Regions from separate parts of the Photobacterium sp. HL06 genome, predicted to be linked through region 4. Evidence: predicted binding sites of a transcription regulator. Region 4 holds the regulator's gene; each other region holds the start of a gene.

What was found. Region 4 encodes CRP, which controls carbon source genes, mostly activating them, when cyclic AMP is high. Its sites were predicted from a motif close to TGTGANNNNNNTCACA; they were not measured.
Region 1: typA (translational GTPase TypA) is a predicted target of CRP. The motif match lies at 1,679-1,694, and genes of this name have one in related genera.
Region 2: AC51G0_RS15575 (NupC/NupG family nucleoside CNT transporter) is a predicted target of CRP. The motif match lies at 1,937-1,952, and genes of this name have one in related genera.
Region 3: cdd (cytidine deaminase) is a predicted target of CRP. The motif match lies at 1,946-1,961, and genes of this name have one in related genera.

Annotation. Positions count from the first base shown of each region.
Region 1 covers NZ_CM183914.1:3,945,747-3,949,128, reverse strand. The annotation lists gene glnA (glutamate--ammonia ligase) at 1-1,254, opposite strand, end outside; gene typA (translational GTPase TypA) at 1,797-3,382, shown strand, end outside.
Region 2 covers NZ_CM183914.1:3,440,233-3,443,614, reverse strand. The annotation lists gene glgX (glycogen debranching protein GlgX) at 1-865, shown strand, start outside; gene AC51G0_RS15585 (DUF5363 family protein) at 886-1,068, shown strand; gene AC51G0_RS15580 (TatD family hydrolase) at 1,086-1,880, shown strand; gene AC51G0_RS15575 (NupC/NupG family nucleoside CNT transporter) at 2,098-3,351, shown strand.
Region 3 covers NZ_CM183914.1:2,158,072-2,161,453, reverse strand. The annotation lists gene AC51G0_RS10090 (DMT family transporter) at 1-867, opposite strand, end outside; gene cdd (cytidine deaminase) at 999-1,886, opposite strand; gene AC51G0_RS10080 (CidB/LrgB family autolysis modulator) at 2,094-2,771, opposite strand; gene AC51G0_RS10075 (CidA/LrgA family protein) at 2,774-3,112, opposite strand; gene AC51G0_RS10070 (winged helix-turn-helix domain-containing protein) at 3,202-3,382, opposite strand, start outside.
Region 4 covers NZ_CM183914.1:267,105-270,486, reverse strand. The annotation lists gene AC51G0_RS01255 (phosphoribulokinase) at 1-204, shown strand, start outside; gene AC51G0_RS01250 (OsmC family protein) at 515-919, opposite strand; gene crp (cAMP-activated global transcriptional regulator CRP) at 1,192-1,824, shown strand; gene AC51G0_RS01240 (hypothetical protein) at 2,074-2,268, shown strand; gene AC51G0_RS01235 (DUF1338 domain-containing protein) at 2,340-3,134, opposite strand; gene astD (succinylglutamate-semialdehyde dehydrogenase) at 3,181-3,382, opposite strand, start outside.

The DNA.
Region 1 (3,382 bases), 420 kb from region 4:
TGCGCCCTGTAGCGATTCAGCAACAGTTGGGATCTCAGCTGCTTCTTCTGCTGGTAGGTCATACAGGTCTTTATCCATCGCTTCACCTGGGTGAATCTTGTTTTGGATACCGTCAAGGCCAGCCATTAGCATTGCTGCAAATGCCAGGTATGGGTTAGCTGCCGGATCACCGAAGCGAACCTCGATACGACGTGCTTTAGGGCTTGGTACTACAGGGATACGGATAGAAGCTGAACGGTTACGTGCCGAGTATGCAAGCATTACAGGCGCTTCGTAACCTGGTACAAGACGCTTGTACGAGTTCGTTGCTGGGTTAGCAAAAGCATTGATTGCACGTGCGTGCTTGATGATACCGCCGATGTAGTAAAGCGCCATTTCAGAAAGGCCGCCGTACTTATCGCCCGCAAACAGGTTCTGTCCATCTTTGTTAAGAGACATGTGAACGTGCATACCTGAACCGTTATCGCCAACCAGTGGTTTCGGCATGAAGGTTGCTGTTTTACCAAATGCGTGAGCAACGTTATGAACAACGTACTTGTAGATTTGGATTTCATCGGCTTTCGTTGTTAGCGTGTTGAAGCGGGTCGCGATTTCGTTTTGACCTGCTGTTGCCACTTCGTGGTGGTGCGCTTCAACTACCAGGCCCATTTCTTCCATGATGAGACACATAGCAGAACGGATGTCCTGTGATGAATCAACCGGTGCGACTGGGAAGTAACCCCCTTTAACGCCAGGACGGTGGCCTTTGTTACCGCCTTCGAATTCAGAACCTGTGTTCCATGCTGCTTCTACATCGTCAATCTTGAAGAAAGAACCAGACATGTCTGTGTTGAATTTCACATCGTCAAACAGGAAGAACTCTGGCTCCGGGCCAACAAGCACAGAATCCGCTAGACCGGTAGAGCGCATGAACTCTTCAGCGCGCTTGGCGATTGAGCGTGGGTCGCGGTCGTAACCTTGCATTGTGGCAGGCTCAAGGATGTCACAACGAATGTTAAGAGTGGCATCTTCCGTAAACGGGTCTAATACCGCACTTGCTGCGTCAGGCATCATTACCATGTCGGATTCGTTGATACCTTTCCAGCCAGCAACCGAAGAACCATCGAACATTTTGCCTTCTTCAAAGAAATCAGCATCGATCTGGTGGGATGGGATAGAGATATGCTGCTCTTTACCTTTGGTGTCGGTAAAGCGTAGGTCAACAAACTTAACTTCGTTTTCCTGGATCAGCGCTAGTACGTTTTCTACTGACATCTTGAGTAACCTCCGGTGTTAGATTGGGCAACTGGCCGCAAAAATAAGTGATGAACGTTTATGTTGTTCAGCTAATAAATATCTTTGCTAAAACTGTGCCAACTTTTTTAAGCCCCAAAATCGCCCATTTAGCGTGACTTGGGGTCATAATATTCCTTTTGCTGCACCATGATGGTGAATCATTGCACCTATATGGTGCAAGAGTGGTTGTTCTCACAACATTGGTGCGCGTCTCTACTATTAGCCCATGCTGGCACATTGTCAATCTGATGAGTGCATAATTACGCTTAATTTATGGGTGAAATGATACCTGTCAGCGCTAACTAAATGACTTGGATGTAGAAAGTTCGTGTTACAAGATGGCTGCTAATAGGGGGTAAAATCCCTTATGCTGTCTGGCTTGGCGGACTTAATTTAAAAAGCTGGTGATATAAATCACATATTACGTGGGTTTTGGCGTAAAATCTGTTAGATTATGAGCCGTTTTTTTAACCAAGTAGCAACCCGATGGTCGCTGCATGTTCTGAGTGAATGTGAAATCCATGTCTAATCAACAGATCGATAAATTAAGAAATATCGCAATTATTGCTCACGTTGACCACGGTAAAACTACCCTGGTTGACAAACTGCTTCAGCAGTCTGGCACGCTAGAATCTCGCGGCGAAAGCGAAGAGCGTGTAATGGACTCGAACGATATCGAGAAAGAGCGTGGCATTACCATTCTTGCTAAGAACACAGCGATTAACTGGAATGATTACCGCATCAACATCGTAGATACCCCAGGACACGCCGATTTCGGTGGTGAAGTTGAGCGTATCATGTCTATGGTTGACTCTGTTCTCCTTATCGTTGATGCCGTTGATGGCCCTATGCCACAAACTCGCTTTGTAACACAAAAAGCGTTTGCATACGGTCTTAAGCCAATCGTTGTTATCAACAAGATTGACCGTCCGGGTGCACGTCCTGAGTGGGTTATGGACCAAGTGTTCGACCTATTTGACAACCTTGGCGCAACTGACGAGCAGCTAGACTTCACGACTGTTTATGCTTCAGCACTTAATGGCTGGGCAACAATGGAAGAAGACGCAGTTGGCGAAGATATGGAACCATTGTTCCAAGCTGTTGTTGATACGGTAGACGCACCAAGCGTTGATGTTGACGGTTCACTACAGATGCAAGTCTCTCAGCTAGACTACAGCTCTTACGTAGGTGTTATCGGTGTTGCTCGTATCACTCGTGGTACTGTTAAACCTAACCAACAAGTAACTATTGTTGGTGCTGACGGTAAGAAACGTAATGGTAAAGTGGGCACAGTTCTAGGTTACCTAGGTCTTGAGCGCCATGAAGTTGAAGAAGCGAAAGCGGGTGACATCATCGCTATCACAGGTCTTGGTGAGCTGAAAATCTCTGACACCATTTGTGATATTAACGACGTTGAAGCACTTCCAGCACTTTCTGTTGATGAACCAACAGTAACCATGACTTTCCAGGTGAACACGTCTCCGTTCGCTGGTAAAGAAGGTAAGTTCGTTACTTCACGTAACATTCTTGAGCGTCTGCAGAAAGAATTGGTACACAATGTAGCATTACGTGTTGAAGAAACGGATAACCCAGATCGCTTCCGCGTATCAGGTCGTGGTGAGCTTCACCTATCTATCCTGATCGAAAACATGCGTCGTGAAGGTTTCGAGCTAGCAGTATCTCGTCCAGAAGTTATCATCAAAGAAGAAGATGGTCAGCTAATGGAACCGTTTGAAGTTGTGACTATCGACGTGGTGGAAGAGCACCAGGGCGGTATCATGGAAAACATCGGTCTGCGTAAAGGTGAGCTGACTGATATGGCACCAGATGGCAAAGGCCGTGTTCGCATGGACTTCATGATGCCTTCTCGTGGTCTTATCGGTTTCCAAACTGAGTTCATGACACTAACGTCTGGTTCTGGTCTTATCTACCACTCATTTGATCACTACGGTGCTCACAAAGGCGGTACGATTGGTCAGCGTAACAACGGTGTTCTAATTTCTAACGCAACAGGTAAAGCACTGACTTACGCATTGTTTAACCTACAAGAGCGTGGTCGTCTGTTTGCTGAGCACGCTGACGAAGTTTACGAAGGTCAAGTTATCGG
Region 2 (3,382 bases), 930 kb from region 4:
GTTTCGTGATGATGTGCGGGCTTTTTGGCGTGGAGATAGTGGTTGTATTAGCCGCTTTGCGTCCCGGACCTTGGGATCGCCCGACATTTACTGTAGCGACCGTCATTCGCCGCACCGCTCGGTGAACTTCATTTGTGCCCACGATGGCTTTACCCTCAATGACTTGGTGAGTTATAGCGAAAAGCGTAACTGGGATAACGGCGAAGCCAACCGCGACGGTGATAATCATAATCTGTCGAATAATTATGGCGTGGAAGGGCCAACTGATATTGCTGAGGTTGAGGCCTTGCGAAACCGCCAGTGCAAAAACATGCTGGCGACGCTTCTGTTGTCACTGGGAACACCGATGATATCTATGGGGGATGAGGTTCGACGTACCCAGCGGGGCAATAACAATGCCTATTGCCAGGATAATGAGATCAGTTGGTTTGATTGGCGTCTAGTCGATAAACATGCCGACATGCTGCGGTTTGTGACACTGATGAACCAAATTCGGCGGACTGAGCCAACGATCGACTGGAATATGCATATGTCACTGAGCTCGGTACTTGAGAACGTCGGGATCAACTGGCATGGCCTTCAGCCTAATCAGCCTGATTGGTCAGAACATGGCCACTCTCTGGCATCGACAGTGATCCACCCCATCAGCGAAGATGAGCTCTATATTATCTGCAATGCCTATTGGGATCCGCTGGTGTTCACTTTGCCGAACCGAGAGAGCAGAGATTGGCATATGCTGGTCAATACCGCAGAGCAAAGCCCCCGTGACATCTATACTATCGAGCAGGCGCCAAAGTTTGTGCACGATACCATTTTGGCGACAGGACGTAGTATGATCGTCATGATTGCGAAATCAACTAGTTAATCATTAGGTAGGGGACGTCGATGCTGAGATGGCTAAAGAAAGGGATCGCCAAGTACGATCAGTGGTGTGAGAAAATGGGGTTTATCCCGGAAAACCGCCGCTGCTGTGCACCTGTACGATACGATGAAGACGATGCTCGTCACCCGTCTCTACGGGCTGCACATCTTCAACAGAATGTGTGTAAAAAGCCAGAACAACGCTAAGCATAGCGAGAGTAATTATGCTGATTGACAGTCATTGTCATTTTGATTTTGAACCCTTTGCCTCAGACCCTGCCTATTACCTTGAGCTAGCCCGAAGCGCCGGGATCGGCAAGATTGTTGTTCCTTCTGTTGGCGAACGTAACTGGCTGGCGGTCCGGGCTCTCTGCCAGCAGTACGGTAATTTATACTATGCCCTCGGCCTGCATCCGTTCTTCAACCAGGAACATAGCCGGGAAGCCTTGTCCTTGTTGACTGCGCAACTGGAAGAGGTCATCGGAGGAAGTGAAAAAAAAGATCCTAAATGCGTTGCGATTGGCGAATGTGGGTTAGACTTTGCCATTGCGGGTGCCAATAGGGATCAACAGCTTGAATTGCTGACGGCACAGCTGAAGCTGGCAAACCACTACGGTTTACCTGTCATCCTTCATTGCCGAAAAGCCTTTCCGGAGCTACTGAGAGCTTTGAGACAAAATTCACCGATTGCTGGTGGTGTTTACCATGGTTTCAGTGGCAGCCTCTCACAAGCCAATCAGATCATCGATCAAGGTATCAAAATTGGTGTAGGTGGAACGATTACATATCGCCGCGCCAATAAAACTCGCAATACAATAGCAGCACTGCCATTGGCAGCGTTGATGCTGGAGACCGATGCACCAGATATGCCTGTTGCTGGTTATCAGGGGCAACCTAATCGCCCTGATAGGTTATGCAATATTATGCAATCATTAGTTGATCTCAGAGAGGAATCCGAGTCGGAAATTGAGAAAGCGACGAGCTTAACCACAGCTGAACTTTTTCAACTTTCGATGTGATCTAGATCGATAAAAAAACGATTGCGCGAATCGGTTGCGTGAGCTGCTTTTTCCTTTGTGATTTATGTCACGTTTGTGATTAAACTTTCACTCCCTTTCCTTGGAAAGTGTGATGACGGCATTACTTTATCGGTCGCCGCGTTAGTATAATGCCGCCGGACTCTTAATGAGCCGAATTGTCGAGACGCCAAACTTAACTAAAGGGAAGCCATAAACTATGAGCGTGTTTATGAGCCTGGTTGGGATCGTAGTACTGCTAACGCTAGCTGTTCTATTATCTGATAACCGTAAAGCTATTAATTTACGTACTGTTGGTGGTGCATTTGCCATCCAATTTTTGTTAGGTGCATTTGTACTATATGTACCTGTAGGTCGTGACGTGCTGTACGGCATGTCTCAAGGTGTAGCTAATGTAATTGGCTACGGTAATGACGGTATTAACTTCCTGTTTGGTGGTTTGACGTCAGATAAAATGTTTGAAGTATTCGGTGGTGGCGGTTTCGTATTCGCCCTGCGTGTACTACCTGTTATCGTATTCTTCTCTGCATTGATTAGTGTACTTTACTACTTGGGCGTGATGCAGGTTGTCATCAACGCACTGGGTGGTGGTCTACAAAAAGCACTAGGTACTTCTCGTGCGGAATCAATGTCTGCGACAGCTAACATTTTCGTTGGTCAAACGGAAGCTCCACTGGTTATCCGTCCGTTCGTACCAAAAATGACTCAATCTGAGCTGTTTGCAGTAATGTGTGGTGGCCTTGCATCTGTTGCTGGTGGTGTACTAGCGGGTTATGCATCAATGGGTGTTCCTCTAGAGTACCTAATCGCGGCATCATTCATGGCAGCCCCTGGTGGTCTACTATTCGCTAAGATCATCAAGCCTGAAACTGAAGAGCCAATCGAGCAACTTGCTGGTGATACTGATGCAGATGAGAAACCTGCTAACGTCATCGATGCAGCTGCTGCGGGTGCATCTTCTGGTATGCAGCTAGCGCTAAACGTTGGCGCAATGCTACTAGCATTCATCGGTCTTATTGCACTAATCAACGGCCTACTAGGTGGTGTTGGTGGTTGGTTCGGTATGCCTGAGCTGACACTAGAACTTATCCTTGGTTATGTGTTCTCTCCTCTTGCATTCCTAATCGGTGTGCCATGGGAAGAAGCAACTGTCGCTGGTTCTTTCATCGGTCAGAAACTGATTGTGAACGAATTCGTTGCTTACCTGAACTTTGCACCATACCTAGGTGAAGCCGCTGAAGTTGTTCTTTCTGAGAAAACTAAAGCTATCATTTCATTCGCACTATGTGGTTTTGCTAACCTTTCTTCTGTAGCAATCCTACTAGGTGGTCTGGGTGGTCTAGCACCAAGTCGTCGTCACGACATCGCTCGCTTCGGTATGAAAGCTGTAGCAGCTGGTACGCTATCTAACCTAATGTCTGCAACAATTGCAGGTCTGTTCTTGTCCCTATAATTACAGACAGGTTCAATATAAAAAAACGCCA
Region 3 (3,382 bases), 1.9 Mb from region 4:
TTTATTTTCCCAGTGAGTAATAAAGGCAACAGAAACGACGATAATTGCCGCTCCAAGCCACAGACGCCCAGGTGGAACCCAACCAAAAACGAGCCAACCTGCCAAAACATTCAAAGGAAGCTTGGCATGATCGAAGGGCTGAACAAAAGAAGCATCAGCCACGGCATAGGCTTTAGCAATCGCCCATTGAGCCAGTGCCGTCAGCAAACCTGCACCGATAAGCAGTAGCCAGGTCAGCCCTTGTGTTGGCATGGCAAACTCAGGTGCCGCCAGGAAGAGATTAAAAGGTGTGATAAGGAGCAGTAGGTAAACGACCATGGTTGTCGGTGAGTCATAGACAGACATCTTCTTCACCATCAGCGAATAACTTGCCCAGAAAAAAGCTGCGCCGACAGGCAATAATGACGCCCAGTTAAAGACATCTGCCCAAGGTTCCAGAATGATCATTGCACCCACGAAACCGGCCAATGTGGCCAACCAGCGTGCTGTTCCGACTTTTTCCTTCAGGAACAACCCAGAACCGATAGTCGCAAACAGCGGAGAAGTCATTAGTAGTGCGATACCTTGCCAGATTGGCACAGGGTAGGCGAGTGCCCATAGCCAGAGCTGAATACCGATGACGGAAAGAAAGACGCGTAAGCAATGCAGGCCAAAGTGATTGGTCTGCAAGGCACGCCGCAACCCAAGGCTTTTTAACCATGGAAAAATAGCGATAAGGGCAATGAAATATTGGATAAACGCAACAGTTGTCGACGGCAGGTGAAGCATGACACTCAAGTACTGGGCCAAGCTATTAACAATAGCGAAGGCAAGTCCTGCAGTAAGCATCCAGCTGGCGCCTTGGATCGGATTATGATGATGAGACATGGGTAAGTGAGATGGCTACTATAAGAAAAACTTTAGGTATCATACTCTGGCCATAATGAGGATGAAACTGATTTATAAAGAAAAACCGCCATCAGGCGGTTTCTCAAGAAGCGGATTGTTCTATAAGGTTGCTATGCAGCCACATAGGTTAGAGGGACATCCGGGTTTAATGCCTCAAGTGTATTCTGGGTATCCGCTAGGTGGCTAATTGTGCTGTCAGATTTTTCAACCAGCGCTGCTTCTTCAATCTCAGATAGCGGGTAGCCAGCCATGTTCATGTTAACAAGTGCAACTTGAAGGGGCGGTAAGCTAGGGTTGAAAGCGGCATTTTCAGCATACATACCAACAAAGGTATTGCCGTCTTTTGCTTTCAGGGCAACACCGCTGAAGTTTTTGGTATACGGTGCGTGAGAGATATTCGCAGCCTGGCAAGCCTGCTTAACCAGAGCTTCAGTCGCTTCAGTTTTCAGTCCATGATCAATCTTAGCCATTAGCGCATCTGTAATGTTCAAATCGGCGGGGCCAAATGATTCAGGTAAGTACTCTTGAAGTGTTTTTGCTGCACGTGCAGGAAGCTGGACAACTAACTTATTTGCCGTCGTTAGTTCATTCATGAACTGGCGGCAGTGGCCGCAAGGGCTGTAGTTGATTGTGATATCTGAAATACCCGTTTCACCTTTTACCCAAGCGTGGCTAATAGCAGATTGCTCGGCATGGATAGTTTGGCCAAGTGATGCACCGATAAATTCCATGTTGGCACCAAAGTAAAGGCGACCAGACTCACCGCGAACAATAGCACCTACAAAGAAGTTTGAAATCGGAGCAACGGAATAAGCAGCAGCAACAGGGAGAAGGGCAACACGCAACTCACTGTCTGTCATCTGTGTTTTAGCGAGCAATTGGTCGAATACTTCAGGGCTCAAAGTTGCATCAAAGTTTGCATCTTCTAAAACAGGCTTAAGTGCAGTAGCCAGATCAGAGGGTAAAGCGCCTAAAGCATCCATTACTTTAGTATGCATGAGTTGTCACTCCGTATTGTGTATGGAGAAACATTGTAGGCGCAGGGATTAATTCTATGTGTGATCTTTGTCACATATAAGCAATCACTGTTGCATTGATTACATAAATGAGAGTGGTGTCACACAGCTTTTGAATTTTGTGTCTTTATTTATCAATAAGTTAACGATGTATTCGATTACCTGCATATAAACTGCATATTTTTGCTGTTAACTGAATACTTTCAAAATAACAGGAAAAAGCACCGGTGCCAGGATTGAAGTCATTACGCCACAAATAACAAGGGCTAGCGAGCTGAAAGCTCCCTCTTGATAGTTTTCTTCAGCAGCTTTTGCTGTACCAAGCGCGTGTGACACCGTCCCCATTGTCAGGCCTTTTGCGATAGAGGCTTCAATACCAAACAATCGAAACAAGGGATAACCCAATACCGCACCAAATAAACCCGCGATAATAACCATGATTGCGGCAATGGCAGGTACACCGCCGATTTGTTCTGAAACGGCCATAGCAATCGGAGTAGTGACAGATTTAGGCAAAATACTGGCTGTTAGCTGCGGATCGGCACCGAGTGAAAGCGCAATGCCAGCGCCGGTTACCATGGATAAGACACTTCCTGTCAGGCACGCAGTGAAAATGACTTTCCATTTTTGCCTAATCTGTGACAGTTGCTCATAGAGCGGGAATGCAAGGGCAACAACCGCAGGTTCGAGCAGGTAGTTCAACCACTTGTTTTGCTCAAAATAAGTGTCATAAGGTACACCCAACCACACCAGTAAAGGAATGATAATAAGCAGGCAAATTAATAACGGATTAACGATAGGGTGCTGAATGTGTTTGGAAATAAACCGGGACAGATAAAAAACAATTAGTGTTGTAGCCAACCAGATCATTATTTTTCCTTGTAGTGAGTTGCCACGCCAATAACCAGAAAGACAATCAGGCTGCTGCCAATGGTGCTAAGTAAAATAGGTAGGGTATTTGCGGAGAGTAAATCTAGGTAGTTGACCAGGCCAACACCAACTGGGACGAACAACAGTGCCATGTGGCGGATCAATAAGTGACAGCCCTCTTTCGCCCAATGTGAGGGGATGAGCCCCATAGAAAGCACAACAAACAAAAGCAACATGCCGATAATACTGCCAGGAATAGCCAGATGGCTGAGATGCTGGATTCCTTTACCTATAAACAGGCAAATAAGAATAATTGAAAAGGAACGTAGATATGCCATGAGCCTTATTCCTAGTGAAGAGACTCATTTATCATACAAAACAAATGTGATCTAAGCCACAAAAATATTGTGTGTCGATTTACCTGTAGTTAGAGGTAAGACACGACAACAATAGCAACACCTGCCGCTGCGAGTAACAACACCGAAATTTTGTGTAACAGGCTGTATTTCACAATATGCTCCGTTGCTGATTCTAGCCTAGGCTCCTCCGGTGTCGCTTCAGCGGGTAACCGAGGTTGCTTATCAAAGGTATGAACGAGTCGGCATGTT
Region 4 (3,382 bases):
CCCAGCCTGGATGAAAGCTTTGTAGTGATCCGTTTTCGCGGGATAAAGAACGTCGACTTTCCTTATCTTCTATCGATGATCCAGGGATCCTTTATGTCGCGCCACAATACTCTGGTCGTGCCGGGCGGCAAAATGAGCTTTGCGATGGAGCTGATCATGCGACCACTGCTCCAGCAGCTGATCGAGACGGGGAAGATTGGGTAAAGCAAAGCGGGAAGCGGGAAGCGGGAAGCGGGAAGCGGGAAGCGGGAAGCGGGAAGCGGGAAGCGGGAAGCGGGAAGCGGGAAGCGGGAAGCGGGAAGCGGGAAGCGGCGCAGATTGTAGAAACCAAAAAGCGAGCGTCAACAAACTCTCGCTTTTTAATTTTCAGAAAATAATAGCTTGGAGAGCGATTTTATCCGCTTACGCTTCACGGAAAGTGTCACCTGACGACGCCAAGGCAAGCCTTCTCCACGCGTCTCGAAGCGAAGCGCCCTCGCCTCTTACACGAAGTGTAATACGCTTCCCGAAGTCATTACGCAGTGATAACTTCGTAAGAGTGCGTCATCTCCACCCCTTCACCCAACATCAGGCAGACCGAACAGTACTTCTGCAGCGAATCCGCAACCACTTTTGCCACCAGGGCGTCATCAAGCTCATGGCCCGTGACCACAAAATGAATATTGGCCGAGGTGAAAATTCGCGGAGCCTGCTCGCGGCGCTCGGAAGAAATTTGGGCTTCACAGGCTGTGATCTTCTGTCCGGCAGATTTTAATCCATCGACAACATCCACAGAGCTGCAACCTCCCGCCGCCATCAGTACCATTTCCATCGGGCTAGGTGCTTTCTCCCCCCCATTACCGTCCATGACGACGCTGTGGCCAGAATTTGACTGGCCTAGAAAAGTCATCTCTTCGACCCATTTCACTCGTGATTGCATAGCTTTCTCCTTACTTCAAACAGGGGGATTTGGCACTAACTCACAACTGTGTGATCATGTGCACACTTATGACTACAAAATGCCTATTTCAGATAGATCAATATCAAGAAATACGCGCCGAAAACAGATAAACTCTGAACTAATTATTCACGTGAGCTTGCAGCCCAGCGGCTGACTGAATATCCTAGACGGCGAACAATTCTATTGTTAGGCCCAGCCTCAAATTATAGGGATGTCGTTGTTGGGCAACAAACGCAGAGGAAGTTAGTAATATGGTTCCAGGTAAACCTCAAACAGATCCAACTCTAGAGTGGTTTCTTTCCCATTGCCACATTCATAAATACCCTTCAAAGAGTACTTTGATTCATGCGGGTGAGAAAGCAGAAACTCTCTACTACATCGTCAAAGGTTCTGTTGCCGTATTGATCAAGGATGAAGAAGGCAAGGAAATGATCCTGTCTTACCTTAACCAAGGTGACTTCATCGGTGAACTAGGCCTGTTCGAAGAAGGTCAGGAGCGTACAGCTTGGGTTCGCGCGAAAACACCTTGTGAAGTCGCTGAGATTTCATTCAAGAAATTCCGCCAGCTGATTCAGGTAAATCCTGACATCCTGATGCGCCTTTCAGCTCAGATGGCTAGTCGTCTACAAGTGACAAGCCAGAAAGTCGGTGACCTAGCATTTTTGGATGTAACAGGCCGTATCGCACAGACACTGCTGAACCTTGCGAAGCAGCCTGATGCGATGACTCACCCTGACGGTATGCAGATTAAGATCACTCGCCAGGAAATTGGCCAGATTGTTGGCTGTTCACGTGAAACAGTCGGTCGTATCCTGAAGATGCTGGAAGAGCAGAATCTAATTTCAGCTCACGGTAAGACTATCGTCGTATACGGTACTCGCTAAACCTCTAGCTCAGTGAGCTAAAATGATAAAAAGCCGCATTATGCGGCTTTTTTTGTATTCGCCATCATACCCGGCAGACATAATTACAGCGGCCTTAAACATAAATTGCAGCCACGGTCACGATAGTCCCCTTGCACTCCTCCTCATTAATGCTACATTGTGCATATGAATTGTATTCACCTCGCGGTCTGATCCAACGGTTGAGGAAATGGTATCAGATACGAACGGGATAACATGGAATGTAATGATATGGATATCGAACGCTTTGCACCCAACGCCGGCACGACGCCACCAGCCGTAATACATACCCTACCTACGACTGTCGAGCTTACCGGTTTCAGTGATCAGCGCCACTACCTGGAGCAGCAAACATCATTTGACCCATCAAACCGCCACCAGGATCATGATACCTCCTGGGTGCCACCGCTTGATAGCCAGCACTAATACCGACCTAAAAAAATATCCACGGTAACCAGTCGCTACCGTGGATATAGGGATCTTATGTAGATATTGGATTATTGATTGGTACTTTCAAAAATCTTATCGGCCGAGGCCTCAACAAAACCCCGGTAGAGCTCTCCATCCGCCATTGGATAGCGTTTGGCAAACTCATAGAAGCCACCTGGGATTTCCCGTACGCCATCAGTGAAGTTTACCGATACCCGATCAGCCATGGTTGAAGATTGCTCCAACATTACTTCAGGGCTACCTTTCACTTCTCCGCCCGACTCGTTGATTAAAAAGCCATTATGGCGCAGCAGATGGTTCACTTCGTGAATTTCGGTAAACTGCTCCAGCTGATTAATGCTAACCGTGAAATGATTAGCACCAAATCCATGAGCCGCCAGCCATCCGGCATATTCGCTTTCTGCCGCCAGGAGTTCATAGGTGGCAAAATCCAGATCCCATAGCCGCCCACCGTACAGAAAAGCGGGATCGTGCATCGCCGCTTCCGGTACCTGGTTCACCAAATCGCGTACCGTCTGCTGCAGCAATGACGAGAATTGCCCTACCATTAACTCACTGATAAACACCTTCGGTGCCAGTGGGTTAGGGTGCTCAAAATGCTCGGCATAAAGCTTCTTCGCCTCGAAGTGATATTTGCCACAAGGTTTATAGCCAATAGCAATAAACGGTGCGGCCAGGCGATCGAGCCCGACCTGGGGTAAATTAAATGTCCGCAGGGCGATATGGTCATTGAGCAGGGGCTCGCCTTCCTCCAGCAGATCATGCACCTGAGCCGCTGATGGACATAGTCGCTGGGTATAATCTTGCCACAGCGCGTTAAACAGTTGTTCGACCCTTTCCATGATGATGCAATCCCCTTATTGATAGATAAATAGCAACATTCAGTACTTACAGCGTGATGCCCGGTGACAGCTGTGCCGGTAACTCAGTTTGCTCACCTTCCATCGATGCCATTGGATAAGCGCAATAGTCAGCGGCATAGTACGCACTCGGTCGTAGGTTACCGGACGCTCCTGGCCCACCAAACGGTGCATCACCACTCGCACCTGTCAACTGACGGTTACGATTCACGATGCCGGCACGGATATGG